Regions from separate parts of the Halomonas sp. TH-94 genome, predicted to be linked through region 3. Evidence: predicted binding sites of a transcription regulator. Region 3 holds the regulator's gene; each other region holds the start of a gene.
What was found. The regulator LexA, encoded in region 3, represses DNA repair genes until DNA is damaged. The targets are predictions, from matches to a motif close to TACTGTNTANNTANACAGTA.
Positions count from the first base shown of each region.

Region 1: AC2VNO_RS02365 (DNA topoisomerase III) is a predicted target of LexA. The motif match lies at 1,498-1,517, and genes of this name have one in related genera.
Region 2: recN (DNA repair protein RecN) is a predicted target of LexA. The motif match lies at 5,360-5,379, and genes of this name have one in related genera.
Region 4: AC2VNO_RS10120 (LexA family protein) is a predicted target of LexA. The motif match lies at 4,633-4,652, and genes of this name have one in related genera.

Region 1 is NZ_JBYCKL010000013.1:1,655-9,212, reverse strand. Features, by position in the region: gene AC2VNO_RS02375 (SEC-C metal-binding domain-containing protein) at 1-70, opposite strand, end outside; gene AC2VNO_RS02370 (ABC1 kinase family protein) at 163-1,407, opposite strand; gene AC2VNO_RS02365 (DNA topoisomerase III) at 1,545-3,467, shown strand; gene AC2VNO_RS02360 (ketopantoate reductase family protein) at 3,536-4,441, shown strand; gene AC2VNO_RS02355 (hypothetical protein) at 4,685-5,185, shown strand; gene ppc (phosphoenolpyruvate carboxylase) at 5,285-7,558, opposite strand, start outside.
Region 2 is NZ_JBYCKL010000097.1:9,343-16,900, reverse strand. Features, by position in the region: gene AC2VNO_RS17145 (DMT family transporter) at 1-807, opposite strand, end outside; gene AC2VNO_RS17140 (DUF2218 domain-containing protein) at 804-1,085, opposite strand; gene dnaJ (molecular chaperone DnaJ) at 1,270-2,421, opposite strand; gene dnaK (molecular chaperone DnaK) at 2,527-4,458, opposite strand; gene grpE (nucleotide exchange factor GrpE) at 4,580-5,206, opposite strand; gene recN (DNA repair protein RecN) at 5,429-7,105, shown strand; gene fur (ferric iron uptake transcriptional regulator) at 7,171-7,558, opposite strand, start outside.
Region 3 is NZ_JBYCKL010000010.1:122,674-130,231, forward strand. Features, by position in the region: gene AC2VNO_RS01960 (energy-coupling factor ABC transporter permease) at 1-43, shown strand, start outside; gene dinB (DNA polymerase IV) at 46-1,095, opposite strand; gene lexA (transcriptional repressor LexA) at 1,126-1,773, opposite strand; gene AC2VNO_RS01975 (TetR/AcrR family transcriptional regulator) at 1,974-2,639, shown strand; gene AC2VNO_RS01980 (L,D-transpeptidase family protein) at 2,642-3,160, shown strand; gene nagZ (beta-N-acetylhexosaminidase) at 3,282-4,295, shown strand; gene AC2VNO_RS01990 (hypoxanthine-guanine phosphoribosyltransferase) at 4,339-4,917, shown strand; gene aptA (omega-aminotransferase AptA) at 4,980-6,323, opposite strand; gene AC2VNO_RS02000 (AMP-binding protein) at 6,468-7,558, opposite strand, start outside.
Region 4 is NZ_JBYCKL010000051.1:55,636-63,193, reverse strand. Features, by position in the region: gene AC2VNO_RS10140 (succinylglutamate desuccinylase/aspartoacylase family protein) at 1-642, shown strand, start outside; gene dusA (tRNA dihydrouridine(20/20a) synthase DusA) at 649-1,662, opposite strand; gene AC2VNO_RS10130 (hypothetical protein) at 2,355-2,552, opposite strand; gene AC2VNO_RS10125 (Y-family DNA polymerase) at 2,892-4,172, opposite strand; gene AC2VNO_RS10120 (LexA family protein) at 4,175-4,615, opposite strand; gene AC2VNO_RS10115 (hypothetical protein) at 6,112-6,723, shown strand; gene AC2VNO_RS10110 (hypothetical protein) at 6,838-7,437, shown strand; gene AC2VNO_RS10105 (hypothetical protein) at 7,526-7,558, shown strand, end outside.

The sequences.
Region 1 (7,558 bases), on a different contig from region 3:
CTTCCTCTCGGATGGCTGCCAAGGCACCCGAAGCAAAGCCCAGCAGCTGCTCGACCCATACTGCCAGCATTCACTCTCTCCGCCAGTTCAAATGGCGCATATAGTAACAGGGAAGCGTGATTTGGTGTTGTGCGCAAGAACGCTCGGCATGTGGGTCAGGGCTCAGCGGCGCACTCCCTCCAGCAACGGCTTGGTTCTAGCGTGCATGTCCAGGCGGGCGCCCAGTCGCACCAGGTTCCAGTAGTGCCCGTTGAGCGTGCGGGAGAGCAGTAAAACGTCGGCCGGGGGCTGCAGGCGGTCCATGGCCGCCCATACTTTCGGCGAAAGATCGCGTAGGCGACGGTGCACTCTGACATCGGAGAAATCCCGCGGGCCGGGTTCGAACAGCGGCGCCACCGCTTCGGCGGATTCACGATAGAGCGCCAGCGGCGCCCCCTGCCCTTGGCGGCCGCCCAGCCGACGCATGGCGTCGTCCATGGCCATCGGATCGCCCGCCAGGGTGGCGTCGAGCAGTTGCATCATCGCCTGGAGATGCCTTTCAGGTACCGGAATCACGGCGCCCAGGTCGTAGACCACCAGCCGCCCCTCGTCATCCACGGCAAAGTTTCCGGCGTGGGGGTCGGCGTGCAATTCACCATGGGTGAAAAGCTCTTCGGTGAGCCAGTCGGCCAAGGTGGCAGCGACACGCTGGCGCACGGCATCGCTGGCTGCTTCCAGCTCACGCAATGGCGTGCCGGCGACATAGCGCATGGCCAGTACCCGCGGCCCGCAAAGCTCGGGCAAAGGTTCCGGCACAAGCAGGTCGTCGAGATGCGCATAGCGTAACCGGTAGCGTGCCAACGCCCTGGCCTCGGCGTGATAGTCGAGTTCGCTACGCAAGCTGGCCGCGAGCTCCTCGAACAGAGCATCCAGGCGCGCCTGAGGCACCTTGAACCAGCGCCCCAGGCGCATGATGCGACGCAGCTGTACCAGATCGCTTTCCAGGGTGTCGGCAAGGCCCGGATACTGCACCTTGAGCACCAGAGGGACGCCGTCATGGGTCACCGCACGGTGCACCTGCCCCATGGAGGCGCTGGCGAAGGGACGGGGCTCGATCTCGCTGAAATGGCGTTCCAGCTCGCCATATTGCTCGACCAGGGTGCGACGAATGCCCTCCCAAGGCATCGGTTCGGCCTGGCGCTGCAGGCGTGCCAGCTCATCGACGAGGTCGGGGGGCAGCAGATCGTCCCACTGAGCCACGATCTGCGCCAGCTTCATGGCGGGGCCCTTGAGTTCCGAGAGCCCTTCGAACAAGGCCTCCCCCAGGGCGCGCCAGTCGGCCTCACCGCCAAGACGGCTGCGAAGCATGGCTCCTCCGGTCCGCGCACCGAGCCCGAACAGGCGTCGCGTTCTTCCTCGTTCACGCATGTCACTGCTCTCCCTTGCCCGCCATGGCCTACCACGATACAGGAATTGTACAGCTTTTTCCGTCAGCAGGATCTGGTCTTGTCGGCACGTTACTGTAAGAATATCCATTACAGTATCTCTTAAGGCCAGATCTTCACATGCGTCTGATCATTGCCGAGAAACCCAGCCTCGCCCGAGCCATTTCCGACGCGTTGCCAGGCGGTGCCCAGCGCGAGGATGGCGCCTTGCGAAGCGGCGACACCGTCGTTACCTGGTGCCTGGGCCATTTGCTGGAGCAGGCGCCTCCTGATGCCTACGACCCCGCCTACAAGCAGTGGCGACTGGACCACCTGCCCATCCTGCCGACACGGTGGCGGCTGACCCCGCGCCCCAAGGCCAGAGGCCAGCTCGCCGTCATACGCAAGCTGCTCAAACAGGCCCGCGAGGTCGTCCACGCCGGCGACCCGGATCGCGAGGGGCAGCTGCTGGTGCAGGAGGTAATCGAACATCTGGGCTGGAAGGGGCCGGTATCACGCCTGCTGATCAACGATCTCAACCGCCCCGCCGTTCAGCGCGCCTTGTCTCGCCTGGAAGACAACGCCCGCTACCAGCCGCTCTATCGTGCCGCCGAGTCACGCTCCCGGGCCGATTGGCTGTATGGCATCAACCTCACCCGCGCCTGGACCCTGACCGGCCGTCAGGCGGGCCATGACGGCGTCCTGTCCGTGGGCCGGGTGCAGACCCCGGTGCTTGGCCTGGTAGTACGTCGCGACGCCGAGATCCGTAACTTCAAGCCCTACCCCTTTCACGTGCTGTGGGCCGATCTGGCGGTCGCCAACGGCAGCCTGCGCGCCTGGTGGCAGCCCGGCGAGCAGCACCGCCTCGACGAACAGGGCCGCCTGCTCGAGCGCGCCCCGGCCGAGGCGTTGGCGGCACGCCTGCCGGGCGCCGAGGGGCGGCTGACGTCACTCGAAAGCCGACAGAAGCGCCAGGCCGCCCCGCTGCCCTACTCACTCTCGGCGCTACAGGTAGATGCCGCCCGACGCTTCGGCCTCTCCGCCAAAGCGGTGCTGGACATTTGCCAGCGTCTATACGAACGCCACAAGCTGATCACATACCCGCGTTCGGACTGTCGTTACCTGCCCGAAGAGCACCTGACCCAGGCGCGCTCCGTACTGACGAGCGCCTGCGCTCTGGACGAGACACTGCGCGGCTGGCTGGCCGGTGCCGATTTCAAGCTGCACTCCAAGGCTTGGGACGACAAGAAAGTCGGCGCCCACCATGCCCTCGCCCCCACCGGCAAACCGGCCGAGCTGGAACGGCTGGAACGTGCAGAGGCCGACGTATACCGGTTGATTGCTCGCAATGTACTGGCGCAGTTCTACCCGTCGCTGATCACTTGCGAGGTCAAGGCGGAATTCACGATTCTGGACGAGCGTTTCCGTGCCAGCGGCCAGGAACTGCTCCAGCCTGGCTGGAAGCCGCTTTTCACTACCCGCGACGAAGCTCCGCCGCTTCCGCCTCTCAGCGAAGGGGAAAGCTGTCGCGTGACGGCAAGTGCCGTGGAAGACCGTGAGACTCGTCCTCCAGAGCCCTTCACCGATGCCAGCCTTATCAAGGCGATGATGAACATTGCACGCTACGTCGACGACCCCGACGTCAAGCGCACCTTGCGTGAGCATGACGGTCTGGGTACCGAAGCGACCCGGGCCGGCATCATCGAGACGTTGCTCGAACGTGGCTACCTGGTGCGAAAGAACAAGGCGTTGCGCGCCACTCGGCTGGGCAGCGGCCTGATTGCCTCGCTGCCCGAGGCTGCCGCTCGGCCCGAACGCACGGCGGTCTGGGAACAGCGGCTGACCGCCATCGCCGAACGCGCCGATGACCCGGCCCCCTTCCTGGCGGCTCTTGTCGACGATCTTCGCGGCCTGCTGGGCAGTGCCGATGCGAACCGGTTGCGCCAGGCCATGGCGACCGCCCAGGGTGAGGCCGCAAGTAGCGCGCGCTCACCGCAACGCAAGCCGCAGCGCAGCCGGACGACCAAGAGGAGCAGGCAGCGCAAGCCGCGTACACAGGCATGAGCAGCTGCAGGCTGGCGCCCACTGGCACGGCATCGGTATGCTGCCTTACTCCACTATCAAGGCGTACCATGAACGAGCAGACCCACCTGATCGTCGGCCCCGGCGCCCTGGGCCGGCTTCTGGCCCTTCATCTGGCGGGCATGGCCCCGGTCGTGCTGGCCGGCAGGCGTCCTTTACCCAGCGAGCAGACGCTGGTGACTCCGGAAGGAGCACGGCACTCCAGGCTGTTGAGCGTGACGACACTTACCGACATGCCCTTGAGCTCGCCAACGTATCTTCACCTGACCACCAAAGCCTATGACGCCGTCGCCGCCTACGAGAGCGCCATGGCTCGGCTGAGCGCCATACCCACGCTGGTGCTGTGGCAAAACGGTTTCCTGATACAGCCCGAGCTCGACCGCCGGCATCCCGGGCCTGTGGTGTGCGCCACCACGACCGAAGGAGCCTGGCTGGAGAACGATGCCGGCGTGACCCATGCCGGCCGCGGCATGACCTATCTTGGCCCGCTGACCGACCGCGCGGGCGAGGACTCCCAGGCTATTGCCGATTTACTGAACCGGGCAGGCCTGGCTGCCGAGGCGGTGGCAGATATCGAGACGCGGCTATGGCACAAAGTCGCGATCAACGCCGCAATCAATCCTCTGGTGGCACGCTTTCGTATCCGCAACGGCCAGTTACGCGACCTTCCCTTTCGCCCCATGGTGGAGCGTATCGTCGATGAAGTCGCCGAGATCCTCGAAAAAGAGGGCATTTCTCCACCCCCTCCTGGCTGGCATGGCTTGGTATGGCAGGTGGTGAAGGGAACCGCAAACAATCGTGCCTCGATGCTGCAGGACGTGCTGGCGGGAAGGCCCACGGAAGGCGAGGCGATACTGTCGCCGCTGCTGGCAGCGGCCCGCCGCCATGATCTCGACGCCCCATGCCTCAGGCAACTCGACGAACATCTACGCGGCGCCACGCAGCCCCGGCGTTGATGATCGGCCTGGCGATGGGCTGGTCATGCTGCTAGGCTTGATTGACGAAATACCATCTAAAGGGATTATGGAAAGGGGATGAAAACGTGTTTCAGTGTTGTCATCGGCATGGCTGCCAGCCTGACGCTGTTGCCACTCTCGGCCATGGCCGAAACACGCACGTCTCCTATATCTCCCATTGAGCAGCCGCTTGCCTAGTCCCAGGCATCACAAGATCTGCTGGCCTCTTTGACGTTATCTCCCTTGACGGCCCCTTCCTATGCCGGAAAGACCAGCGATTTGATGTACCTCGACAATGGCGTGGTACTTGAGGGCAGCGACCTCCATACGCCGGATGGCTATACCACCGGCTTTCGAGTCACGGCGGGCTTCTCCCCTGCCAACATGCCGCAGCTAGACCTTGGCGCCGAGTTCACTTATCGCGAAAGCGATGAGGTACCGACCCAACATGCCGATCAGGCTTTGCTGGTCAATACCACCACGCTGGGCGGCAGCCTGGTAGCCGGGGTGCGACTTGGCCAGCTCGGTCTCTATGCCAAGTCGGGTATTGCCGAGTGGGAAGGCGACCCGGTCACTCAGAGCGAATCGCTGTACATGGCCACTACCGGTACCGCAAGAGTCCAGGGCTTTGGCGCACGCCTGCAGCACAACCGCTTCGTCAGTCGATTGGAATTCGAAGAGATCGACGCACCCAACATGGCTCACCTGAATCTCATCACGGCGTCACTGCACTTCACTTTCTAACCCGCTTCCTCCTACTCGCCAATGTCGCAGAGCCGGTACCGGCCGCGACGCCCACCGCCGCCATTTCAGGCGACGGTGCGTCACGGCAGCACCACCCGCTCAACCCGTATTGCGCAGACCCGCTGCGATACCCGCCATGGTGACCATCAGGGCACGTGACAGCTCGCCGCTGATGGCGCCATCGGCATCCCGGTTACGCTGCAGCAGCTCCGCTTGCAGGCCATGCAGCGGATCGATATAGGGATTGCGCACCTCGATGGCCTGGCGGATCAATGGCGTCTGATCCAGCAGTTGAGGCTGATCGAGAATGGTCAACAGTACCGATTGCAGACGCGTAAAACGCTCACGCAATTGCGCTCCCAGCTCCTTGAGCGCCGGTTCGTCGACCAGCCGCTGTTCATAGTAGGAAGCGATGCCGACATCGGCCTTGGCCAGCAGCATTTCGAGCATATCGAGATAGGTGCCGAAGAAGGGCCAGCGGTCGCGCATTTCACGCAGCACCTCGAGTCCCCCCCCCTCTTCCAGCCGAGTGACGAAAGCCTCCCCGCTCCCCAGCCAGGCCGGTAGCATGAGACGGATTTGGGTCCAGGCAAAAATCCACGGAATCGCCCTCAGGGTCTCGACGCCGCCATCCTGACGACGCTTGGTCGGGCGCGAACCCAATGGCAAGTGCCCGAGCACCCCTTCCGGCGTCACCGCGCGGAAATAAGGCACGAAGTCGGGATCCTCTCGCACCACATTGACATAAGCGCTGTGAGCGATGCCGGCCAGCCGGTCCATCTCCTCTCGCCAGTGGGGCTCCGGCGCCGGCGGTGGCAGCAGGCTCGCCTCGAGCACGGCACAGGCGTAGATCTCCATGGAGCGCAGGGCAATATCGGGCTGACCGAACTTGAACCGAATCATCTCCCCCTGTTCGGTAACCCGTAGACTGCCGTTCACCGACCCCGGGGGCTGCGATAGGATGGCCGCGTAGGCCGGGCCGCCACCGCGACCGACGGCACCGCCACGGCCATGGAACAACGTCAGGTCCACGCCATGGCTACGACACACTTCCACCAGGCGCTCCTGGGCACGGTACTGCGCCCAGGCCGCCGCCAGCTGACCGGCATCCTTGGCCGAGTCGGAATAACCGATCATCACTTCCTGACGGTCGCCGACCAGGGCGCGGTAGCCCGGCAGCGCCAGCAGGCGATCGATGACGTCGCCGGAGCGGTTGAGATCGTCGAGCGTCTCGAACAGCGGGGCAATGGGCAGCGTGACCACGCCCCCCACCTCTTTCATCAGCAGCGCCACGGTGAGCACGTCGGAAGGCTGGCCGGCCATGGAAATGACGTAGGTGCCGAGCGCCTCGGACTGCTCATTGGCAACCACCAGGAAGGTGTCCAGCACCTCGCGGGTCTCGGGTGAGCACTCCCAGCGCCGCGGGATGAGCGGTCGGCGCGACTCGAGCTCGGCCAGCAGGAAGGTCTGACGCTGCTCTTCGCTCCATTCACGATAGTGGCCGAGCCCCAGGGTTTGGGTCAGCTCCTCCATGACCATCGCATGACGACTCGCCTCTTGGCGGATGTCGAGCTTGGTCAGGGTGACGCCGAACACCGCGACACGGCGCAGGGTATCGAGCAGCGCCCCGTTGGCGATGGTGTCGAGGCCTACGTCACACAGCGAACGGTAGCAGGTAAGCAGCGGCGCATAGAGCTGGTCGCTGCTCTCGATGATCGGGCCGGCTTCGTAGCTGCGTCCGTCGAGCTGCGCTTTGGCCCAGTCGCGAGTCGACTCGACCCGCTGCACCAGGCGCTTGAGCAGCTCGCGGTAGGGTTCGGCGACGTTACCCACTTCGGCGCGCAGTGCACTGTTGCACTTCCACATGGAGAGCTCGGCTTTGAGCTGTTCCAGATCGCGAAGGTAGAGGTCCGCCGCCATCCAGCGGCCCAGCAGCAGCACTTCCCGTGTCACCTTCGAGGTCACGTTGGGGTTGCCGTCACGGTCGCCCCCCATCCAGGAGGCGAACACGATCGGCGCGGCATCCAGCGGCAGCCGCTCGCCGGCGGATTCGAGCAGCAGGTTGTCGAGATCGCGATGGAACGCCGGCACCGCCTGCCACAGTGAATTCTCGATGACCGCAAAGCCCCACTTCGCCTCGTCCACCGGCGTGGGCCGCTCATGGCGAATCTCGTCGGTGTGCCAGGCCTGGCTGATCAGCTCCTCGAGACGTCCGCGAGCGCGGCTGGCCCGCTCGGGATAGTCCAGCGACGACTCGATGACGGTGAGACATTCGTCGATGGCGTCGTACTTCTGAATCAGCGTACGCCGAATGACCTCGGTGGGATGCGCGGTGAGAACCAGTTCGACGCGCATGCCGGCGAGGCTCTCGAC
Region 2 (7,558 bases), on a different contig from region 3:
GACGAACAGCAGCAGCATGGAGACGAAGGGCACCATGTAGCCGTAGGCGGTCACGGCGCCAGGCGTGAGCACGGCGGTGGCTCGCTGCATCAGCCAGAAGGTGAGCGCGCTGGAGAAGAGCCCCAGATAGACCACCAAGATGAAATCCTGCCAGCGCATACCGGCCAGTTCAGCAGCGGGCTCGATGGCGACACCCAGCAACCCGATGGCCAGCCCCCCCAGCCCCAGGCTCCAGAAGGTGCGCACCGCCGCGGACTCCGGCAGCCACTCTCGCGCCAGACCCCACTTGCTCAATACCGGATAGAGTGCCGACGACACGCAGCCGAGGAAGAACACCGCCTCACCCACGCCGAGCTGCAGGCCCTCACCGTGGCTGAGAGCCTCGGCAAAGGCGAGCGCCAGCGCCCCGAAAGCCCCAAGGGCCAAGATCAGCGGCAACTGCCAGTTCAGCCCCTCGACGCGAAAGCCAAGCCCCATCAGATAGGCCATCAGCGGCACGGTGACGTAAAGGGTAGCCATGGAAAGGGCAGTGGCGTGGTGGGCGGCCCAGAACATGGCGCCGAAGAAGCCGGCCAAGCAGAGTCCCATCAGCATGTAGAGCGGCAGCAGGCGCCAGGAGGGGAGGAAGCCATCGGCGCGCCGCGCCAGCCACCACAGCCCGGCGCAGGCAACGGCGAAACGCAGGGCGGTAAGTGACAGCGGCGGCAGCTCGCTCATCAGCCCCACGGCGGGAAACGACAGCCCTACCAGCAGCGCCCACAGCAGCATGCCCAGGTGGGCGAGGCGGGGCGTTATCGTCGCGCTCAATTTTCCCAGACGATAACCAGCTCTTCGTCACCCGCCATGCGCTGCAGGTGGGAGTCGACGACACCCTCCAGCCGGTCGAGACTCTCCTCTTCCAGCGCCTCGACGGCCACCAGCAGCTTGCCCGGCTCGATACGCATCACGCAGGAGCCGTCCGCGAACGTCACGCGACTCTCCACCTCGCCCTGTTCCACCTCAAGCTTGTGCGCCCAGTGCTTGCACAGCCGGTTCATCACCCTCGCCCCGGACTCGGTGGCGATCTCCGTTCGCGACATCGGCATAGTAACGATCTCCATTCGTATTGAGCTGACAGACTACGGCGCCGGAGCGGGTCGGCGCCAGCCCCGATGCGCGGAAAAAAGGCAACGGTGCGTTCGACAGAATGTAGCCGGCTTTCAGCCTGTCGCGCACAAAAAACCCCTGAGGCCAAGGGCATCAGGGGCCAGTCACTCAGGGGCAGTGAACCTACGGCTTCATGTCCTCGAAGAACTTCTTCACGCCGTCGAAGAAGCTGGTCTTCTTCGGCGAGTGGCTGTGGCTGTTGCTACCGTCGAGACTCTCCTGCAGCTGGCGCAGCAGCGACCTCTGCTCCTCGCTGAGGTTGACCGGGGTCTCCACCACCACCTTGCACAGCAGGTCGCCGGGCGGGCCGCCACGTACCGGCTTGACGCCCTTGCCGCGCAGGCGGAAGAGCTTGCCGGTCTGGGTCTCGGGCGGAATCTTGAGCTTGACCCGACCGTCCAGCGTGGGCACTTCGAGCTCGCCACCCAGTGCCGCATCGATGAAGTTGATCGGCACCTCGCACTGCAGGTGCTTGCCGTCGCGCTGGAAGATATGGTGCGGCTTGATCGCCACCTGTACGTAGAGATCGCCGGGCGGGCCGCCGTTGATGCCGGACTCGCCTTCCCCATTGAGGCGGATACGGTCGCCGGTATCCACCCCGGCCGGAATCTTCACCGACAGGGTGCGGGTCTCGCGCACGCGGCCTTCGCCGTGGCACTTGTGACACGGCACCTTGATGTGCACGCCGCTGCCATGACAGGTGGGGCAGGTCTGCTGCACGGCGAAGAAGCCCTGCTGCATGCGCACCTGGCCAAGGCCGTTACAGGTGGGACAGGTCTCCTTGGTGGAGCCCGGTTCGGCACCCTGGCCGTCGCAGCGGTCGCACTCCACATGACGCGGTACGCGAATGTCCACGGTGGTGCCGGCCACCGCGCTCTCGAGATCTAGCTCGAGATTGTAGCGCAGGTCGCTGCCGCGCTGCGGTGCATGGGGGCTGCGTCGCCCGCCGCCACCGCCGAAGATGTCGCCGAACACGTCGCCGAAAATATCGCTGAAGCCGCCGGCTCCCGCACCACCGAAGCCACCGCCGCCGAAGCCACCGGCCTGGCCGTCTACCCCGGCATGACCGAACTGGTCGTAGGCGGCACGCTTCTCGCCATCGGAAAGAATCTCGTAGGCCTCGGAGACCTCGCGAAATTTTTCGGCCGCGGTGTCGTCATCCGGGTTGCGGTCCGGGTGATACTTCTGCGCCAGCCGTCGGTAGGCCTTCTTGATATCTTTGGTGTCGGCCCCTCGCTCGACGCCGAGCACCTCGTAATAATCGCGTTTGGACATGGGTCCATGCGCCTCCTGGTCTAGGCAGTTGTGCCCGATCCGCGGAAACGGCAACGCGGGAGTCGTCCTCCCGCGCTACCGTCGTCCGTGGCATCGCCTTGGCGATTACTGCTTCTTCTGGTCGTCGTTGACTTCTTCGTATTCGGCGTCGACCACGTCGTCTTCCGGCTTGCCACCGGCCTCCTGGCCTTCGCCACCGCCCTGCTGGGCGGCCTCGGCCTGAGCGGCGTACATCTTCTGCGCCAGGTTGCCGGAGGCTTCGGTCAGCTTGTCCAGCTTGGCCTGGATGTCGTCCTTGTCGTCACCCTTGAGCGCCTCCTCGAGTTCGGTGGCAGCCGTCTCGATGGCCTGCTTCTCCTCGTCGGTGGCGTGCTCGCCGGCTTCCTGCACCGTCTTGCGAGCGGCGTGGACCATGCCGTCGGCCTGGTTGCGCAGGGCCACCAGCTCCTCGAACTTCTTGTCCTCGTCGGCATGGGCCTCGGCGTCGCGCACCATCTGCTCGATCTCATCATCGGTGAGGCCGCTGGAGGCCTTGATGACGATCGACTGCTCCTTGCCGGTGGCCTTGTCCTTGGCCGACACGTTGAGGATACCGTTGGCGTCGAGATCGAACGCCACCTCGATCTGCGGCACGCCGCGCGGCGCCGGCGGGATGTCGGCCAGGTCGAAGCGGCCAAGCGACTTGTTGCCGCCCGCCTGCTTGCGCTCACCCTGCAGCACGTGGATGGTCACGGCGGTCTGGTTGTCATCCGCGGTCGAGAAGGTCTGGGTCTTCTTGGTCGGGATGGTGGTGTTCTTCTCGATCAGCGGGGTCATCACACCGCCCAGGGTCTCGATACCCAGGGTCAGCGGGGTGACGTCGAGCAGCAGCACGTCCTTGACGTCGCCGCCCAGCACGCCGCCCTGAATCGCCGCGCCCACGGCCACGGCCTCGTCGGGATTGACGTCCTTGCGCGCTTCCTTGCCGAAGAAGTCGGCGACTTTCTTCTGCACCATCGGCATGCGGGTCTGGCCACCGACCAGAATCACGTCATCGATCTCGGAAGCGGACAGGCCGGCGTCGGACAGCGCGGTCTTGCACGGCCCCAGCGAGCGCTGCACCAGCTCTTCCACCAGCGACTCCAGCTTGGCCCGGGTCACCTTCACGTTGAGGTGCTTGGGACCGGTGTTGTCGGCAGTGATGTAGGGCAGATTGACATCGGTCTGCTGGGCGCTGGAGAGTTCGATCTTGGCCTTCTCGGCGGCTTCCTTCAGGCGCTGCATGGCCAGATTGTCGCCGGTCAGGTTGATACCGCTGTCGGCCTTGAACTGATCGACCAGGTAGTTGATCAGCGCCATGTCGAAGTCTTCGCCGCCCAGGAAGGTATCCCCGTTGGTGGCCAGCACTTCGAACTGGGTTTCGCCGTCGACATCGGCCACTTCGATGATGGAGATATCGAAGGTGCCGCCACCCAGGTCGTACACGGCGATGGTCTTGTCGCCGCGCGCCTTGTCCATGCCGTAGGCCAGCGCCGCCGCAGTGGGCTCGTTGATGATGCGCTTGACCTCGAGGCCCGCGATGCGGCCAGCATCCTTGGTGGCCTGACGCTGGCTGTCGTTGAAGTAGGCCGGCACGGTGATGACCGCCTCGGTGACCGGCTCGCCCAGGTAGTCCTCGGCGGTTTTCTTCATCTTCTTCAGCACTTCGGCGCTGACCTGCGGCGGCGCCAGCTTCTTGCCCTTCACCTCCACCCAGGCGTCACCGTTGTCGGCCTCGGTGATGCCGTAGGGCACCATCTTGATGTCCTTCTGCACCACGTCGTCCTTGAAGCGACGACCGATCAGGCGCTTGATGGCGTAAAGGGTGTTCTGCGGATTGGTCACCGCCTGGCGCTTGGCCGACTGCCCCACCAGCGTCTCGCCATCATCGGTATAGGCGATGATGGAGGGCGTGGTACGGGCGCCTTCGGCGTTCTCGATCACCTTGGCGCTGTCGCCGTCTAGCACGGCCACACAGGAGTTGGTGGTCCCCAGGTCAATACCGATGATGCGTCCCATAGGAAATCCTCGAAATTCGTTTGCCTTGAATCCATCTCAGCGGCATCTGCCGCGGTTGACGTCTATCTGGGGGGCGCTTCCCAGCTTTTCAAGCCCCGCCCCCGTTTTCGTCCGCTCGGTTTCAGCTGGCGGCCTGACTGACCACCACCATGGCCGGGCGGACCAGGCGGCCATTGAGCAGATACCCCTTCTGAATCACTTCCATCACGCTGTTCGGCTCGAGTTCGGGATTGGGCACCATGGCCATCGCCTCGTGGAACTGCGGGTCGAACGGCTCGCCGGCCGGCTCGACCATCTCGACGCCGAACTTGGCCAGCACGTCGTGCTGCATCTTGAGCGTCATGGCCACGCCCTCGCGGTGAACGTCGCTGGCATCCTCGCCCATGGCATCCAGCGCCTTTTCCAGGCTGTCGACCACCGGCAGCAGCTCCTTGACGAAGCGTTCAAGGGCGAACTTGCGGGCCTTCTCGGCTTCCTGCTCGGCCCGGCGACGCACATTCTGCGCTTCGGCGGCGGCCCTTAACGCCTGATCCTTGGCTTCGGCCAGGCTTTGCTCCAGTTCCTCTACCTGGGCGGCAAGCAGGTCGGCCTCGGGGTTGTCGCTCTCGATGGTTGGCTCCTCGGACGCCACGGCGTCGTCACCTGCGACGACGCCATCATCCAACTCACCTTCCAGCGGATCCGGCCGGGCCTCTTCCTCACGCCGTGCCAGCTCGTCATCAAGCGGGGTCTGGGGTTCTTTAGCCATGCGCATCTCCTGAAGCAGCGTCGGCCCAGCGGGCCGGAAATAAGTCGTATCGGCGAAAGCTCGAAGGTCTGCCGCCTATATGGGGGTCCTTGCAGCAATCTCAAGACATCGGGCTACCAACGATGGCGTCGTGTATTGAGTGCGGAAATGGACTACTGTATAAAAACGCAATAACGTGTATGGATATCCAGCCAACAGGATACCGGTCGCCGGGGAGGTCCCATGCTGACACAGCTTGCCATTCGCGATTACGCCATCGTCGAGACGCTCGATCTCGAGCTTGCCGGTGGCATGACCGCCATTACCGGTGAAACCGGGGCCGGCAAGTCGATCCTGCTCGGCGCTCTGGGATTGTGTCTAGGCGAGCGCGCCGATGCCAGCAGCGTACGCCACGGCAGTGAGCGTGCCGACCTCTCTGCGCGCTTCGATATCACCACGCTGCCCGCCGCCCGCGCTTGGCTCGAGGAGCGCGAACTTGCCACCGATGACTGCCTGCTGCGCCGAGTGGTGACCGCCAGCGGCCGCTCCAAGGCGTGGATCAACGGCCAGCCGGCGACCGTCACCGACCTCAAGGCGCTGGGCGAACATCTGGTCGAGATCCACGGCCAGCATGCCCACCAGCTGCTGCTGCGCGAGGAGACCCACCTGCGCCTGCTCGACGACTTCGCCGGCAATCGCGCCATGGTGAACGAACTCGCCGAGACCTTTCGTCGCTGGCAGGCGTGCCGGCGGCGGCTCAAGCAACTGACCGAGAGCGGCGACGAGGTGCAGGCGCGCCGCCAACTGCTGCGCTATCAGGTCGAGGAGCTCGACCTGCTGGCCCTGGGCGACGAGGAACTCGCCACCCTGGAACACGAACAGGAGCAGCTCGCCCATGCCGAAGAAACCCTGCGCGAGGCACAGCTTGCCGCAGAGTGCTGCGACAGCGACGAAGGCGGCGTGCTGGCGCTGATCAACCAGGCGATGCACCGACTCGACCCGCTTCCGGGCAGCGATCGCGGCACTCTCGCCGACGTGCTCGGCATGCTGGGCGATGCTCGCATCCAGGTCGAGGAAGCCGCGCGCGAGCTGCATCGATTCACCGATGCCACCGAGCTGGATCCGGAGCGTCTCGCCTGGGTCGAGTCGCGCCTGGGTGAGGTGCACCGCATTGCACGCAAACATCACATCATGCCGGAGGAGCTTCCGGCGCTGCACCACCGCCTGCAGGCCGAACTGGTGGGTCTCGAAGGCGGCGAGCACGACCTCGAGACTCTACGCGCCGAGGTCGAGAGCCTTCGCGACACCTGGCGTGAAAAGGCGCGTAGCGTGGGCGAGGCACGCCGTCAGGCGGCGGCAAGGTTCGGCAAGGCGGTGCAGGAGCAGCTTGCTTTCCTGGCCATGGGCAAGGCGCGTTTCGACGTGGAGGTCGTCAGTCGGCAGGCACCGCAGCCGGACGGCATGGAGGAGGTTCGCTTCCTGATCAGCGCCAATCCCGGCCAGCCGCCGCGGCCGCTGACCAAGGTCGCCTCCGGCGGCGAGCTTTCGCGCATCAGCCTGGCCATCCAGGTGGTCGCCGCACGCCATTCGACCATTCCCAGCCTGGTCTTCGACGAGGTCGATGTAGGCATCTCCGGTGCCACCGCCGAGATCGTCGGGCAGCTGCTGCGCCGACTCGGTGAGCACGGCCAGGTGATGACCGTGACCCATCTGCCCCAGGTGGCGGCTCAGGCTCATCACCACCTGCACATCGCGAAGCAGGCCAAGCGCAACACCACTCTGACGCGCATGGCACTGCTCGATGAAGCCGGTCGGGTCAGCGAATTGGCACGCATGCTGGGCGGGGTCCATCTTTCCGACCGCACCCTGGCCCATGCTCGCGAGATGCTCGATGCCAGCCAGCAGGGCGCCTCCCACTAAGTCGCCGCCAAACGAATCGGCCCCGATCGATGATCGGGGCCGTCAATCGCAGGGAGAGGCAGCGCTTACTTGCGCGGCATGCCGTCCTGGCGGGTGGTATTGGAGCCACGCGGACGCACATAGAGCACCAGCGCGTGATCGACGAGCTCGAAGCCGTGCTCCTCGGCAAGCTCCTGCTGGCGACGCTCGATGGTCTCGTCGAAGAATTCGATGATCTCTCCGCTATCCAGGCACACCATATGATCGTGGTGTTCTTCCTGTGAGATCTCGAACACCGCATGCCCGCCATCGAAATTGTGGCGAATGACCAATCCTGCGGACTCGAACTGGGTCAGCACGCGGTAGACGGTGGCCAGGCCAACGTCTTCACCGGCTTCCAGCAGGGTCTTGTAGACATCCTCGGCGCTAAGGTGGTGTTGGCCCGTGGCATTCTCGAGGATCTGCAAGATCTTC
Region 3 (7,558 bases):
GGTGGCCACTTTCGACAGCCATCGCTATATCGATACCAAGTGACGTCAGAGCGGCAGGCTCAGCTGTCGCCTGGCGTCGTCCGGGACCAGTCTGACTCCCACCCCAAGCAGGCGTACCGGGCGTTGTCTTCTGGCCCAGGCCTGCTCCATCAGCGTCGAATAGGTGCGCAGCTCCGGAGCGCCGCCGCGACTGTCGAGAGTGGTGAGCGAGAAATCGTCAAAGCGAACCTTGACGAAAGTGCCCGCCACCGGTGGATGGCCGTGACGAGCCAGGCGAGCCTCTAGCCGTTCCCAAAGAGGTGTCAGCTGGGCGTGGCACTCGGCAACGGTGGGCAGGTCGGTGGCGAAGGTGGTTTCGACGCTTACTGACTTGCGCTCGCGCTCGATGCGTACCGGTCGCTCGTCTATCCCCCGTGCCAGTTCGAACAGGCGCTTGCCGAATTTGCCGAATTCCTGCAGTAGCCGCTCCAGCGGAACGCGCTGGAGATCCTCGCAGGTGTCGATCGTCAGCGCCTCGAGCCGCTTGGCCGTGGCCGGACCGACGCCATGCAGCTTGGTGACGGGGAGTTGGCGAATGAAGTCGTCGACCTGGCCCGGTGCGATGACGGTAAGCCCGTCCGGCTTTTCCCAGTCACTGGCGATCTTGGCCAAGAACTTGGCCGGCGCGGCGCCCACCGAGACCGTGATTCCCACCCGCTTGAGGCACTCTTCCTTCAGCCAGCGCGCCATCCAGGTGGCGCTGCCCGAAAAGCGGGTAACATCGGTGACGTCGAGAAAGGCCTCGTCCAGAGAGAGCGGTTCCACCAGCGGGGTCAGCTCATGGAAGATGGCCAGCAACTGCTGGGAGGCTTCGCGGTAGCGGTCGAAATCTCCCTTGAGCAAGGTGAGATGGGGGCACAGGCGCAGCGCTCTTGCGGTGGGCATGGCAGAATGGATGCCGTAGGCGCGGGCAGGGTAGTTGCAGGTGGCGATCACGCCGCGACCCTCGGCGGTGCCGCCAATGGCCAGCGGCACCTCCCGCAGTGCAGGGTTGTCGCGCATCTCGACCGCAGCGTAGAAGCAGTCGCAGTCGGCATGCAGAATCTTGCGGCTCATGACGACTTACCGGCCGAGCGCAGCCAGCTTTCAGCCCAACGCTTGGCCATTGCCACCGCGGATCACGCCAACGCCAATGCCCTCGATCTCGAGCGCCTGATGACGCAGGTCGATTTCGATCGGCGCGAAGTCGGGGTTCTCGGCTTCCAATACCACATGATGCCCCTGGCGATGGAAGCGCTTGACCGTCACCTCGTCCTCCAGGCGTGCCACCACGATCTGACCGTCGCGCACCCGCTCGGTGCGATGTACCGCCAGCAGATCGCCCTCCAGAATGCCGACGTCTTTCATCGACAGGCCGCGTACCTTGAGCAGGTAGTCGGCCCGGGGAGTGAAGTAGTCCGGGGGCAGGGGGCAGTAGCGATCGATATGCTCGGCGGCAAGGATGGGGCTGCCCGCGGCCACTTCCCCGATGATCGGCAGCCCTTCGCCGCCGGATTCGGGAGTGGCGTTATCGCTCTCCTGGGCTGGCAGGCGAATGCCGCGGGAGGTGCCGCGGATGACGCGGATCACGCCCTTGCGTTCCAGTGCGCGCAGGTGCTCCTCGGCCGCATTTGGCGAGCGAAAGCCGAGGGCTCGGGCGATCTCGGCGCGAGTAGGGGGATAGCCCAGCTCGTGCATGGTCTTGACGATGAAATCGTAAACGTTCTGCTGGCGCGACGTGAGGGGGCGGCTCATGGCGAACTCCGGTAGCTGTCTTGCGGTATTGTGCAAGTATACAGCATGGAAGTCTATCCAGTAAAAAGCCGCCGCGCCAAAGCCGCGCAGCTACGATATCGCGTTTTAAACGACATTGAAGACGCACACATTGAGTGATGAAAGATAATGACGTAGACTTTTGTAATGTTTAAAACAGTTGTTTCTAGCGGAAACTGATCATGGCGCAGACCGACACCGTTACACGTATTCTCGACACAGCCGAGGTTCTTTTTGCCGAGCGCGGCTTCGCCGAAACCTCCCTGCGGACCATCACCAGCAAGGCGCGAGTCAACCTCGCCGCGGTGAATTATCACTTCGGTTCCAAGAAGGCCCTCATCCAGGCGGTCTTCTCGCGCTATCTCGACCCCTTCACCGTGCGCTTCCATCATGCCCTCGACGAGCTCGAGGAGCGCCATGCCGGTGGTACGATTCCCCTCGAGGAACTGCTCGAAACCATGGCCCGCACCGTGCTCGAGGTGCCCGCGGAAAAGCATAGTCTCAAGGTGTTCATGAAGCTGCTCGGTCTGGCATACAGCCAGGCGCAGGGGCACCTGAGGCGCCATATCCAGGAGGAGTACGGCAGTGTCTTTTCCCGCTTCACCGATCTGGTGCGCCAGGCGACGCCGGAGCTGCCCGACGCCGAGCGTTTCTGGCGCCTGCATTTCATGCTGGGAACGGTGATCTTTACGCTTTCCGGCCTCGATGCGCTGCGCGATATCGCCGAAAAGGATTACCACGAGCATGTGTCGGTGCGCGACCTGATACGCCGCTTACGCCCCGTTGTGGTGGCGGCGATGAACGCACCCTTGCCGCCACCGGCCTTGCCCGCCTCGAAGGCAAGCTGAACATGCATACCCCAAGGCTCGAGACGCTGCCGCCGCAGGAAGAGGGCTGGCTCGAAATCGATATCGGTCGACAATGTCTCGTTCATTATCTCGGCGATCAGCCACGCAACGAGTGGCCGGTATCCACGGCCTTGGCCGGTGTCGGCCAGCGCGAGGGCAGCGGTTCGACGCCGCTCGGCTGGCACTATGTGCGGGCTGCCATCGGCGATGGCTACCCACTCGGCAGCGTGTTTCGCGGGCGACGCCCCACCGGGGAGGTATATACCCCCGAATTGGCCGAGGCCCATCCGGAACGCGACTGGATCCTCACGCGCATTCTATGGCTGTGCGGTCTCGAGCGTGGCTTCAACCGTGGTGGTGACGTCGATTCCCAGAGACGCTATATCTATCTACATGGCACTCCGCCCGATCAGCCGATGGGGGAGCCGCGTTCGCATGGCTGCATCCGCATGCGTGACCACGACCTGCTCGAGGTCTTTGGCGTGGCAAAGCCTGGTACCCCGGTCTGGCTTCACGAGTGAACCAGTCGGCTCGCTGGCGCTCCAGCATGTTCGGTAGCCGTGTCGGCCACTCCCCATAGCTGTTGCCGGGGGCGGCTTTGGTCTAGAATCAGCTCCCTTTGATGGCCACAGGACTTCGCTCATGACCCAGACCCTAGGCCCGGTGATGCTAGATCTGGAAGGGACCGAACTGCGGAGCGACGAGCGTGAAATGCTCATGCGACCGGAGGTCGGGGGCGTCATTCTGTTTGCTCGCAACATCGAGAATGCGCGCCAGGTGCGCGAGCTGTGCGATGGTATCAGGCGACAGCGCCCGGAATTGTTGTTGGCCATCGACCAGGAAGGGGGTCGCGTTCAGCGACTGCGTGAGGGAGTGACACGCCTGCCTGCGATGGGGCGGATCGGGCGCGACTTTGCGGATAACCCGGAAGTGACTCTCAGGCTGTGCCTCGATACCGGCTGGCTGCTGGGCATGGAAATGGCGGCATGCGGGCTCGATCTCACTTTCGCGCCGGTGCTCGACGTGGATTCCGGTATCTCGAGTGTCATTGGCGATCGCAGCTTCTCCTCGAACCCCCAGGCCGTGGCAGGCATGGCGGGCGCTTTGATCGATGGGCTGCATGAGGCTGGCATGGTGGCAGTGGGGAAGCATTTTCCCGGCCATGGCAGCGTCGCGGCTGATTCCCACCTGGAGCTGCCGATCGACGACCGCCCATTGCAGCAGTTGCGCCAGCACGACCTGATACCCTTTGCCGAGCTGACCCACCGGCTGGATGGCGTGATGCCCGCCCATGTCATCTATTCCGCCTTCGATTCGCGCCCTGCGGGGTTCTCGGCAAGTTGGCTGGGCTTGCTGCGCGAGTCGCTCGGTTTCAAGGGCACGATATTCTCCGATGATCTTGGCATGGCCGGGGCGGGCTTCGCCGGCGAGCCAGGTGAGCGGGCCCTCGCGGCACTCAATGCCGGCTGCGATATGGTGCTGGTCTGCAACGACCGGAATGCCGCATTGGAAGTGCTCGACGCCTGCCAAGGTCGCACCACACGCCGGGCGTCGCGCCTGCGCTATGGCCGTGCACGCCCCGATATCGACGCTCTCGAGGCGTTGGGTCGCTGGCGCCGTGTCCACGCCAGACTCGAGGCCATGGCCTCTCTCTGACCCGCTTCACTCACGTCGTTTACCTCATTGATACGAGCCTTTCATGCCCAAAATCGAAGCCGATTTTCATCAGTCCCTGGCAAGCATGCGCGATGTCATGGAGAACGCCGACTGCCTGATCAGTCATGAAGAGGTGGAGCGTGCGCTGGATCGCATGGCCGAGCAGATAACTGCCGACCTGGGCGACAAGCTGCCGGTATTCTACTGCGTCATGAACGGGGGGCTGATCACCACCGGGCATCTGCTGACCCGGCTAGGCTTTCCGCTCGAAGTCGACTATCTCCACGCGACCCGCTATCGAGGCGGGATCCGCGGCGGAGAGCTGTTCTGGCGCGTGTCGCCCGAGGTTCCCATGGCCGGTCGTCACGTGGTGATCGTCGATGACATCCTCGACGAGGGAGCGACCCTGGCCGCCATCCTCGCCTACTGTCGCGAGGCCGGAGCCGCCAGTATCTCCACCGCCGTTCTGGTGGACAAGCGCCACGACCGCAAGGCGGTGCCTGATCTCAAGGCCGACTACTGCAGCCTCGAAGTGGTGGACCGATACGTGTTCGGCTTCGGCATGGACTACAAGGGGTATTGGCGCAACGCCCCGGGCATCTTCGCCCCGAAGGGGCTCTAGGCCCCACTACCACTTTCAGGTGCTCGAGCCGGTGGTGATGGCCATCCGGCTCGCTCGTGTGCTCAGTCCAGTTCGCCGATGGCCTCGCCGAGGACGTTGATGAGACGATCGATCTCATCGCGTTCGACGATGAACGGCAGGCCGAGCTGGATGGTGTCGCCGCCGTAGCGCACATAGAAGCCCTTGTGCCAGCATTTCATGGCGATCTCGTAGGGGCGCCGTGCCGGTTCGCCCGGGTAGGCTTCGATCTGCAGCGCACCGGCGAGCCCATAATTACGAATATCGGTGACATAGCGTGAGCCTTTGAGGCCGTGGAGTGCCTGCTCGAAATAGGGGCTCAGCTCCCGCACACGCTCGATCAGGCGATCGCTTTCGAGCACGTCCAGCGCTGCCAGCGCCGCGGCACAGGCTACCGGATGCCCGGAATAGGTGTAGCCGTGGGGCAGTTCGAGCATGTAGTCCGGACCACCCTGATCCATGAAGGTCTGATAGATCTCGCCCTTGACGATGACCGCGCCCATGGGAATTGCGCCATTGGTCAGCTGTTTGGCCACGTTCATGATGTCCGGCACCACGCCGAACTCTTCGGCGCCGGTCATGGACCCCATGCGGCCGAAGCCGGTGATGACCTCGTCGAAGATGAGCAGGATGTCGTGGCGATCGCAGATCTCACGCAGGCGTTGCAGATAGCCCTTGGGCGGTGGGATTACCCCGGCGGAACCGGCCAATGGCTCGACGATCACCGCGGCGATATTCGACGCATCGTGTAGGGCGATCAGCTCCAGCAGCTCGTCGGCGCGCTCGGCACCTTTTTCGGGCATGCCGCGGGTAAAGGCATTCTCCGCGAGCAGGGTATGGGGCAGGTGGTCGGCATCGATACCTTGCCCGAACAGCACGCGGTTGGCGCCAATGCCACCCAGACTGATACCGCCGAAATTGACGCCGTGATAGCCCTTGGCGCGACCGATCAGCTTGGTCTTGGTCGGCTTGCCTATCTTGCGCCAGTAGGCACGCGCGATCTTCAGTGCGGTGTCGGCGCTTTCGGAACCCGAGCCGGTGAAGAACACGTGATCGAGCCCCTGTGGCGTGAGGCCACGCAGGCGGTGGGCAAGCTCGAAGGCCTTGGGGTGGCCGAACTGGAACGCCGGCGAATAGTCCAGTTGCTGTAGCTGACGGGTGACGGCTTCGGTGATCTCGGGGCGACAATGACCGGCGCCGCAGGTCCAGAGGCCGGAGAGGGCATCGAAGATGCGTCGGCCGTCGGCGTCCGTGAAGTAGCTGCCCTCGGCGGCCACGATGATGCGTGGATCGCGCTTGAACTGGCGGTTGCCGGTATAGGGCATCCAGTAGGCGTCCAGTTGCTCCTGGCTCAGGCCTGCGGCTCTTGGGGGTTGTTGTACTGACATGGCAGCACCTTCTTCGGTATGGCTGTTGTTGAAAATTTTGTTATACAGACTATAGCGAGTGAGCAATAAACTAAACAGCTGCGCCCCTGCCTTGGCAGGGGCGCAGCGCTTTCAACCACTTCTATCGGATCGAATCGTGTGCGATCAGGCCAGTCCCAGCTCGTGAGTGGCCTCCTCGCGCATCTTGAACTTCTGGATCTTGCCGGTAACGGTCATCGGGAACTCATCGACGAACTTCACATAGCGCGGAATCTTGTAGTGGGCGATCTTGCCCTTGCAGAACTCCTTGAGCTCGTCGGCGTTGAGCTTTTGGCCCTCACCGAGCTTGACCCAGGCCATCACCTCTTCGCCGTACTTCTCGTCGGGTACGCCGATCACCTGGACGTCGGAGATGGCCGGGTGGGTGTAGAGGAAGTCCTCGATCTCGCGCGGGTAGATGTTCTCGCCGCCGCGAATGATCATGTCCTTGATGCGCCCGACGATGGCGATGTAACCGTCCTCGTCCATGGTGGCCAGATCGCCGGTGTGCATCCAGCCGGCGGCGTCGATGGACTTGGCGGTAGCCTCCTCGTTGTTCCAGTAGCCGAGCATCACGCTGTAGCCGCGGGTGCATAGCTCGCCGGTCTCGCCGCGGGGCACGACGGCGCCCGTCTCCGGGCTCACCAGCTTGACCTCCAGGTGGGGATGAATGGTACCCACCGTGGTCACGCGCTTCTCCAGCGGAGCGTCGGTCTTGGTCTGAGTGCTGACCGGGCTGGTCTCCGTCATGCCATAGCAGATGGTGACGTCTTGCATGTTCATCTTTTCGATGACCTTGCGCATCACCTCGATGGGGCAGATCGAGCCGGCCATGATGCCGGTGCGCAGAGTCGACAGGTCGTACTGAGCGAAGTTGGGATGCTCCAGCTCGGCGATGAACATCGTCGGCACACCATAGAGCGCCGTGGCCTTCTCCTCGGAAACCGCCTTGAGCGTGGCCTCCGGCTCGAAGCCGTCACCCGGATAGATCATGGTGGCGCCGTGGGTCACGCAACCCAGGTTGCCCATCACCATGCCGAAGCAGTGGTAGAGGGGCACCGGGATCACCAGCCGGTCCTTCTCGGAGAAGCCCATGGTGCGAGCCACGAAGAAGCCGTTGTTGAGAATGTTGTGGTGGGAGAGAGTCGCCCCCTTGGGCGCCCCGGTGGTTCCCGAGGTGTACTGAATGTTGATCGGCTCGTCGAACTGCAGCGTGG
Region 4 (7,558 bases), on a different contig from region 3:
ATCGTCGATCACGCCACCCACATCATCGACCTGCACACCGGCGCCATTCACCGTACCAACCTGCCGCAGATCCGCGCCCAGCTCAGCCCGGGCAGCGAGACCGAGCGAATGGCCAACGCCTTCGGCGCGCCCGTCATCCTCAACGCCGAGCTGCGTGAAGGCAGCTTGCGCCATTACGCACAGACGCGGGGCATACCGGTGCTCACCTACGAGGCCGGCGAGGCGCTGCGCTTCGACGAGTGGGCGATCTCTCCGGGCGTACGCGGTGTGCTCAGGGTCATGCGCCGGCTTGGCATGCTGGCGGGGGAGCATCGCCGCCGGCCCCCACCGGCAGCGGAGCTGGCCAACGGCTCGAGCTGGGCACGAGCCCCCATCGACGGCATTCTCCGGCCCAAGGTGCGCCTCGGCGCTCGGGTGGCCAAGGGCGATGTGCTGGGCAAGGTGGCGGATCCGCTGGGCAATGCCGAAGCCAGTGTCAGGGCCATGGCCGACGGCATCGTGATCGGCATGAGCCGGCTACCGTTGGCCAACGAAGGCGAGGCGCTGTTTCATATTGCCCGCTTCGATGCCATCGAAGAGGCAGAGAACGCCATAGAGAACTTCCATTCGAGCCTCGAGCCGCTCCCTGACCCGCTCTACTGATCCGGTTCAGGCCGTTTCGGCAGGCTCCCGTTCCGGCACCAGGCTCAGCGCATCGTCGAACACTCGCAGGCAGGCGCCATCCAGGTGGCCGTTCTCGGAAAGATGACGGCGGAAACGACGCCCCCCCGGCTGGCCTTGGAACAGCCCCAGCAGGTGGCGGGTGATATGGTTGAGCTTCGCCCCTTCCTCGAGCCGGCGGGCGATGTAGGGGCGGAACGCACGAGCGGCGGCATGTCGGCTCACGGCCGGCCCCGTTTCACCGTACAGCGCCTGGTCCACCCCGGCCAGCAGCCAGGGGTTCTGATACGCCTCGCGGCCGACCATCACGCTGTCCACGTGCTTCAGCTGCTCGCGGCACTCATCCAGCGTCTTGATTCCGCCATTGATACCGATGTGCAGCTCCGGCCGGCTGGCCTTCAAGCGATGCACGCGGGGATAGTTCAGCGGTGGGATATCGCGGTTCTCCTTGGGCGAGAGCCCCTGCAGCCACGCCTTGCGCGCATGCACGATGAACACCTCGCAGCCGGCATCCGCCACCTGGGCGATGAAGCGTTCCAGATCGGCATCCTCGTCCTGGTCGTCGATCCCGATACGGCACTTGACCGTGACCGGGATCTTCACCGCCTCGCGCATGGTGCGCACCGCTGCGGCGACCTTCTCGGGATGACCCATCAGGCAGGCGCCGATCAGGTTGTTCTGCACCCGGTCACTGGGGCAGCCGACATTGAGGTTTACTTCGTCGTAGCCCCACGCCTCGGCAATGGCCGCGCACTCTGCCAGCTCGCCCGGGTCGCTACCGCCCAGCTGCAATGCCAGCGGATGCTCCACCTCGTTGTAACCGAGGAAGCGTTCACGAGGGCTGCCGTGCAGGATGGCACCGGTCGTCACCATCTCGGTATAGAGCAGCGCCTGGCGGGTCAGGGTGCGAGCGAAAGCGCGGTAGTCGCGGGTCGTCCAGTCCATCATCGGCGCGACGGAGAACGTCCTATCCAGCGCAGGGCGCGTCGTGCCAGTATCCATGCGGGTTTCAGCAGTTGCCTTGTCAGTCATAACTGTTCATATTTACAGTATTGGGCATGGGTTTTTCACGATGCCTTGTCACAATTTTTGCACTCCGCGCCGTTGGAATTTGTCACATTGGGGGAGCGAGCGTTGGCGACGATAGTCAAGCGGCCGCGAAAGGGCGGCAGTTTCTCATACCTGGCTAGGATCCGCATCGCTCGTCGTGGACAACCAGACCACTCCGAGTCGCGGACGTTCCCCAAGAAGGCAACAGCCGAGGAGTGGGCGAAGCTTGAGATGGAGCTGATATAGCCATGGTGCATCACCTTGGATACCAGAGCTGACCACTTCGCCCTGTCTCTTGTAGGATATTTCTTACAAAGAAAGGCGCTAAATTCTTATCTCATTTCATAACCTGCGTTAAACCACAATGGGAATAGAACTACTACAGTAGTTATACAGCGGGCGACGGAGAGCCCTGAAGGGAAGGCAGAGCAAGGGATTTGCTCGGTACCAAGGACGCTCGAGCAGGATGCTTGAGAAGGTGGAAAGGAAGCGAAGATTCAGCCCGGCCTCATGGCCGGGTTTCGCGTTAGTGGGCTCTGCATAAGCCTCTGGCTGCGCTGCCACTTGCCTTCGCTCCGAGCGGCGGGTCACTGATCGGCGTCGGAAGGAGCCAGCCTGTTCTTGCTGCTGCGGTGCGGCCAGTATTACTTCTTCTTCCTCATGAAAGGGAATATCTTGCCCATGGCGTCGGCGAGCACTTGGTCGAGCGGTTTGTGCTCCAGGCTGATAGCGGCTCTCGCTGCGGTATAGGTGCCTTTGTATTCCTTAGCTATTTCGCTGTCCGTCATGTTGTCTGGCAACCGCTCTGTTTCCCGGATTGCGTCGATGACTGCCTTGTCCATGTTGCCCTCCACTGAAGCCAATCACTATCGAGCATAGTGCAGAACAGCCTTGGCTGCGGCGCATCCCCACGCATGGATTCAGGCGGCGGCGTGTCGCCTCGTCTAAGCCGGCTTAGGCGTTCCGCTTACACTGCCTGTCGGCGATCTCTTACAGCTCATGGTGTCTTAGGTTAATACACAGCTCCCCCTATGGCTGTCATAGTAACTCCATCGGGCAAGGAGGCCCTTCAGGGAAGACCGAGTCAGGGAGACTCATGACCAAGGACGCTCAGGCAGGACGCTTGAGGTGGTGGAAAGGAAGCGAAGATCCAGCCCGGCCTCACGGCCGGGCTTTCGCGTTTATAGAGCTTGCGCTTTGAGCAGTTCGTCCCAGCGGGTCGAGTAGCGGTTGGTGAGGTGGGCGCAGCGCAGGTGCCACGCCGCCCCTGGGCTGGGGGTGCCGAGCTTGATAGTGCCGCGCCCCATTCTGCCGTTGAGTTGGTCCATCACGTTCATCAGCCGCTGGCTGCGTTGGCGTTCGGCATCGCTCTGGGGCGTGTCGAGCAGCGAGAGCTGCTGTCGTTCGGCGTCGATCAGGTCCAGCAGCATCACCCCCCCTTTCTGATAGAGATAGCCCTTGCGGTAGATACGCTGCAGGGCCTGGCCGGCGGCGCTGAGGATCTCGCGGCTGTCGTCGGTGGGGCGGGGCAGCTCGATCACTAGGCTCGGTGAGTACTGGGGCAGGTCGTTTCTGAATGGGTTGGTCTTGAGGAAAACCAGCACGGCGCGAGCGAGGCTGCTCTGGCGGCGCAGTCTCTCGGCGCTGCGCTGTCCGTGCTGACGTATCGCTTCGCGGATCTCGCCCAGATCGTCGGTGAGCCTGCCGAAGCTGCGACTGGTCATGATGCGCTGGCGGGCTTCGTCGACGTCGTTCATTTCGATGCAGGGAATGCCCCGCAGCTCCAGGACGGTGCGTTCAAGGGTGACACCGAACAGGCGGCGAATACGCTTCGGGTCGGCCTGGGCGAGGTCCCAGGCGCTCTTGAGGCCCAGCGCCGCCAGCCGCTCGACCAGCCGCCGCCCCACGCCCCAAATGTCACCCAGCTCGATCCTCTTCAGAAGCCCCTGGGTTTCCAGGCTGCCGGGGGGCAGTACGCACACGCCGCCGTAGGCGGGCATCTTCTTCGCCGCACGGTTGGCCAGCTTTGCCAGTGTGCGGGTGGCGGCAACGCCCACACAGACGGGGATGCCGGTGTACTGGCGCACCTTGTGATAAAGCTGGCGCGCATGCGCGAGCAACTGGGCGTGCTCGAAGCCATCGAAGCGCACGAACATCTCGTCGATGGAGTAGGGCTCTACGGCTGGGGCGAACTCCTCGAGAACGGCCTGCACCCTTTGGCTCATGTCGCCGTAGAGCTCGTAGTTCGACGACAGCAGGTGAATATCGCCCTGGTGCACCAGGGGTTCAAGCTCGAATGCAGGCGCTCCCATGGAGATGCCGATTGCCTTGAGCTCGTTGGAAAGGGCGATGACGCAGCCGTCATTGTTCGACATTACGCCCACCGGAAGGCCGCGCAGCCGGGGTTGAAAGACGCGCTCGCAGCTCACGTAGAAGGTATTGCAGTCCACCAGGCCGATCATGCTCATACGGCGTACTCGTGGATGACCGCGCGCACCACGCCCCAAACCTGGCATTCGAGGTCGAGGAGCGGAATAGGAGCGTAGCGCGGGTTGCCGGAACAGAGACACGGCACCCCGTCCCGCAGTTCGTAGCGTTTGACCGTAATCTCGCCCTCGACCATGGCGACGATGATATGGCCGGGGCGGGGGTCGACGGAGCGATCGACGATGAGGGTATCCTTCTCACGAATGCCCAGCTTGACCATGCTGTCGCCCGTGACTGCAAGGAAGAACGTGGAGGAGGGGTGCTTGATGAACCGCTCGTTGAGGTCCAGGGTGCGGCCCTCGTAGTCCTGAGCCGGGCTGGGAAAGCCGGCGAGCCCGGCGCGGCCCAGGGCGAGGGGAAAGGGAAGGGCCAGCGGTGCCGGGGCAGGGCGTGCTGGAATGAGACTCTCTGGTGGCATGGGCGGCTCCTTACAAAAACTGTCATTATATACAGTATCTCGGGAGTACCTGGCTCAGGCAACAGGCAATTGCTAATGAAAGTTAAGTTTGTGGGGGTTCTGGGGAAAAAATAGCTACGATATTTTTGGAAAGATCATTTTAAATGCCTCTTAATGTTGTCGCATGAACATGGCTGTTTAGCATCACTTTCTTCTGAAATATGGTGCTTGGAATGGCTTGAATCATGGCTAATCGTTGCTGAATTGTCGGCAATCTCTTACGCAATTCCTTAGCTCAGGTTAAGGCTAAGCGTAGCGGTAAGCTGTCAGAGTGTGCCTCTCGGGCAGGGAAAGCCCGGCAAGGAAGATCGAGACATGGAAGGCTCATGTGGCCATGGATGCTCGAGCAGGAAGCTTGAGGAAGAAGAAGGGATGCGCAGAAACAGCCCGGCCTTTTGGCCGGGTTTTGCGTTTGGTTTCGGCGGGGGCGTGCCGCTACATTGGGAAACCTTTTGTTGCCTAAGTTTGCTTGAAAGCCGCTTATGCTTGGCTAGGCTGAAAAGTGTACGAAGGGCAGGAAGCCCGGCAAGGGAACAGGGAAGGCCTAACGCGACAGGATGTCATGTGGCCAGGGAGTTCCTCAAGCACCATCTGCTAGAGAAGCAGCATGACAGCCCCCGCACTGCTTGGTGTGGGGGCTGCTTCTTTTCCTTTTGCTTTCAATTGCTTGGAGTTTTCCGTCAGAGGAACCCCGAGTGACGTATTACGTCATCTATCGTCAATCTCGTACAGGCAGAGCCGCCGATGTTCGCTATTGGCGGTGGTCAAAGCCTGCGAGACTATACTCGATGAGCCAAGGACGACTCCGCAGGGAAGAAGGCGCCAGGATGGCTGCTTAACCAAGGACGCACGGGCAGGATGCCTGTGGCAGTGAGCCAGGAGCACTAAACCCGGCCCCGGTCGGGTTCTTCTGGTATCTGACTCTGATTGACGCGGACTTTGCGTTCACCGAGGGCGATGAATTCTAACCATTAGCCTTCAGGTCTTGGTGCTACTAGCCTGACGACTATCTCGCAAGGAGGCGGGGATCAGGGAGCGCCGGGCGGGAAGCCTGCTGACGCCAAGGATGCATGACAGGCAGGTCATGGTGAGCTGAAAGGAAGCAATGATTGGAGCCCGGCATGCGCCGGGTTTTCTTTTGGTTTGTCGTCGCTTGGTGGCTCCGGACGCTGAGCATGGCTTGGCTGTGGGCTGACGCTCTTGGTAAGCGAATGAAAAAATAGCATGCAAAACGTTAACCTGAGTTAATTCGTTTCTTCGGCCTTGGTGGCACTGTGTACAGCGCTCGAGCTGGGGCTCGGCGCCTGCTTGCCGGCGCGAGGGGCTGTCGGCAGCGCAGGCGGCCCGCCTGGCCCCATCGGCTGCCTCAGCACTGAATAAGTATGACAATAGCATGAAGGAGTTCGATCAAGACAAGCGACGTTGTTCACTTGGGAAAGTGACGCAGGAGAAGAAGAATGATCAAGCTAACTTGGAAGGCAGGATCAAAATTCCTTGACGAGAAGGGTCCCGGTATCGCAGTCGTGCTGTTTATGACGTTCATGTCATGGATGTTGTTCTGGCCACATGGCTTGAGTGTCAACATGGCTGTGGGCAATGAGCCGGAAACAATAAGATATGAAAAAATAAAGGCATCATACTCCCAAAACGCAGCTGAACTCATGCGGCTGGATGAGAGTATCTTTTCCCGTACGCTAAGCATCCTCGATAAACAAAAATACTATTGTTTGTTGACCGATTTTTTCGACGCGGAAAGCGAACAGGGGCTCCGCACAGAGGAGGTGTTGCGCTATGAATCCTTGTGTGAGGTCTTCACCGATGCAGCGGGTATGGTCGACACTTATGTCGATCGGCTGAATGGCTGGGCAGGGTTCTACCCTGAGCTGCACGAATTCACGCTGCATGCCATGGGTAGACAGCAGCTGATCGGGCCTTTTCTGACACAGGCAGAGTGTGTCGAAATTACCGATCGCCTACTCCGGCTGGGTGAGCATGCATCGAATTGCGAACCCTATGGCCGCTACTCGAACGAGCATTATAACGCTGCTTTGGTAGCCGACCGAAACTGACAGACTCAGCTGTCGCACCATGGATTCGGTGTGTTTCGGCTGCCGGCCTGACAGCCGGTGGCCCACTCGCCCGAGGCCCCTGGCTTCTCTGGCCTGCTGCGCAAGGAGGGGATAATGAATAAATCACGAGGAAGTGGGTCGCGGAAAGTCTACAATGGTAAGGCGTTTTATTTTGTCTTGTTTCTGGCTTTTCTGGGCTGGCTTCTGCTTACGCTGAAGTTTCAGCTTGTTACCATTGAAAAGGCCAAGGGAATAACAAGAGATAATGAGGGGGCGGGGTGGGATTATTTTAACTACGCCGCCGAGCAATACTCGTTGAACGAATATTTCATTCAACAGACTTCCGGTTTTTTGGAGCTGTTTGAGAAATATTGTGAGCCGGAGGATTCTGGGCAGGCCGATATCGAAAATGCAGCCGCGCTAAAAGCAAGGCGTGAAGCGGTATGTCGTGTGCTCTCTGAAGCGGGCGAAATGGTGGCGTCTCATTATCACCGGTTTGGAGAAGGCGGCGCTAACCGAAACGTTCTGTTTCGCTTCAACCTCGTTGGCAGTGAGATGGAAAGTGAGAAGGAGATATCGCTGGGTCCGTTCTTTTCACGCGCCGAGTGTTCGGTGATTGCCGCGAGGCTAGTTCAACATGGTGAACAGGTGACCGCCTGTTTGCCATATGAACCTTGGCAGCATGAACTCTTCTTTGCCACTCTTGTCGATTGACTTTGCCCAAGCCCAGGGCGCCGAGAGCAGGACTTGTCAGCTTGTCGGGTGTTAGGCTAGGGGAGCAATGTTAGGTCAGGAGATAGGCATGAAGGCATGGCGTCGATCCTGCGCGGGGCTG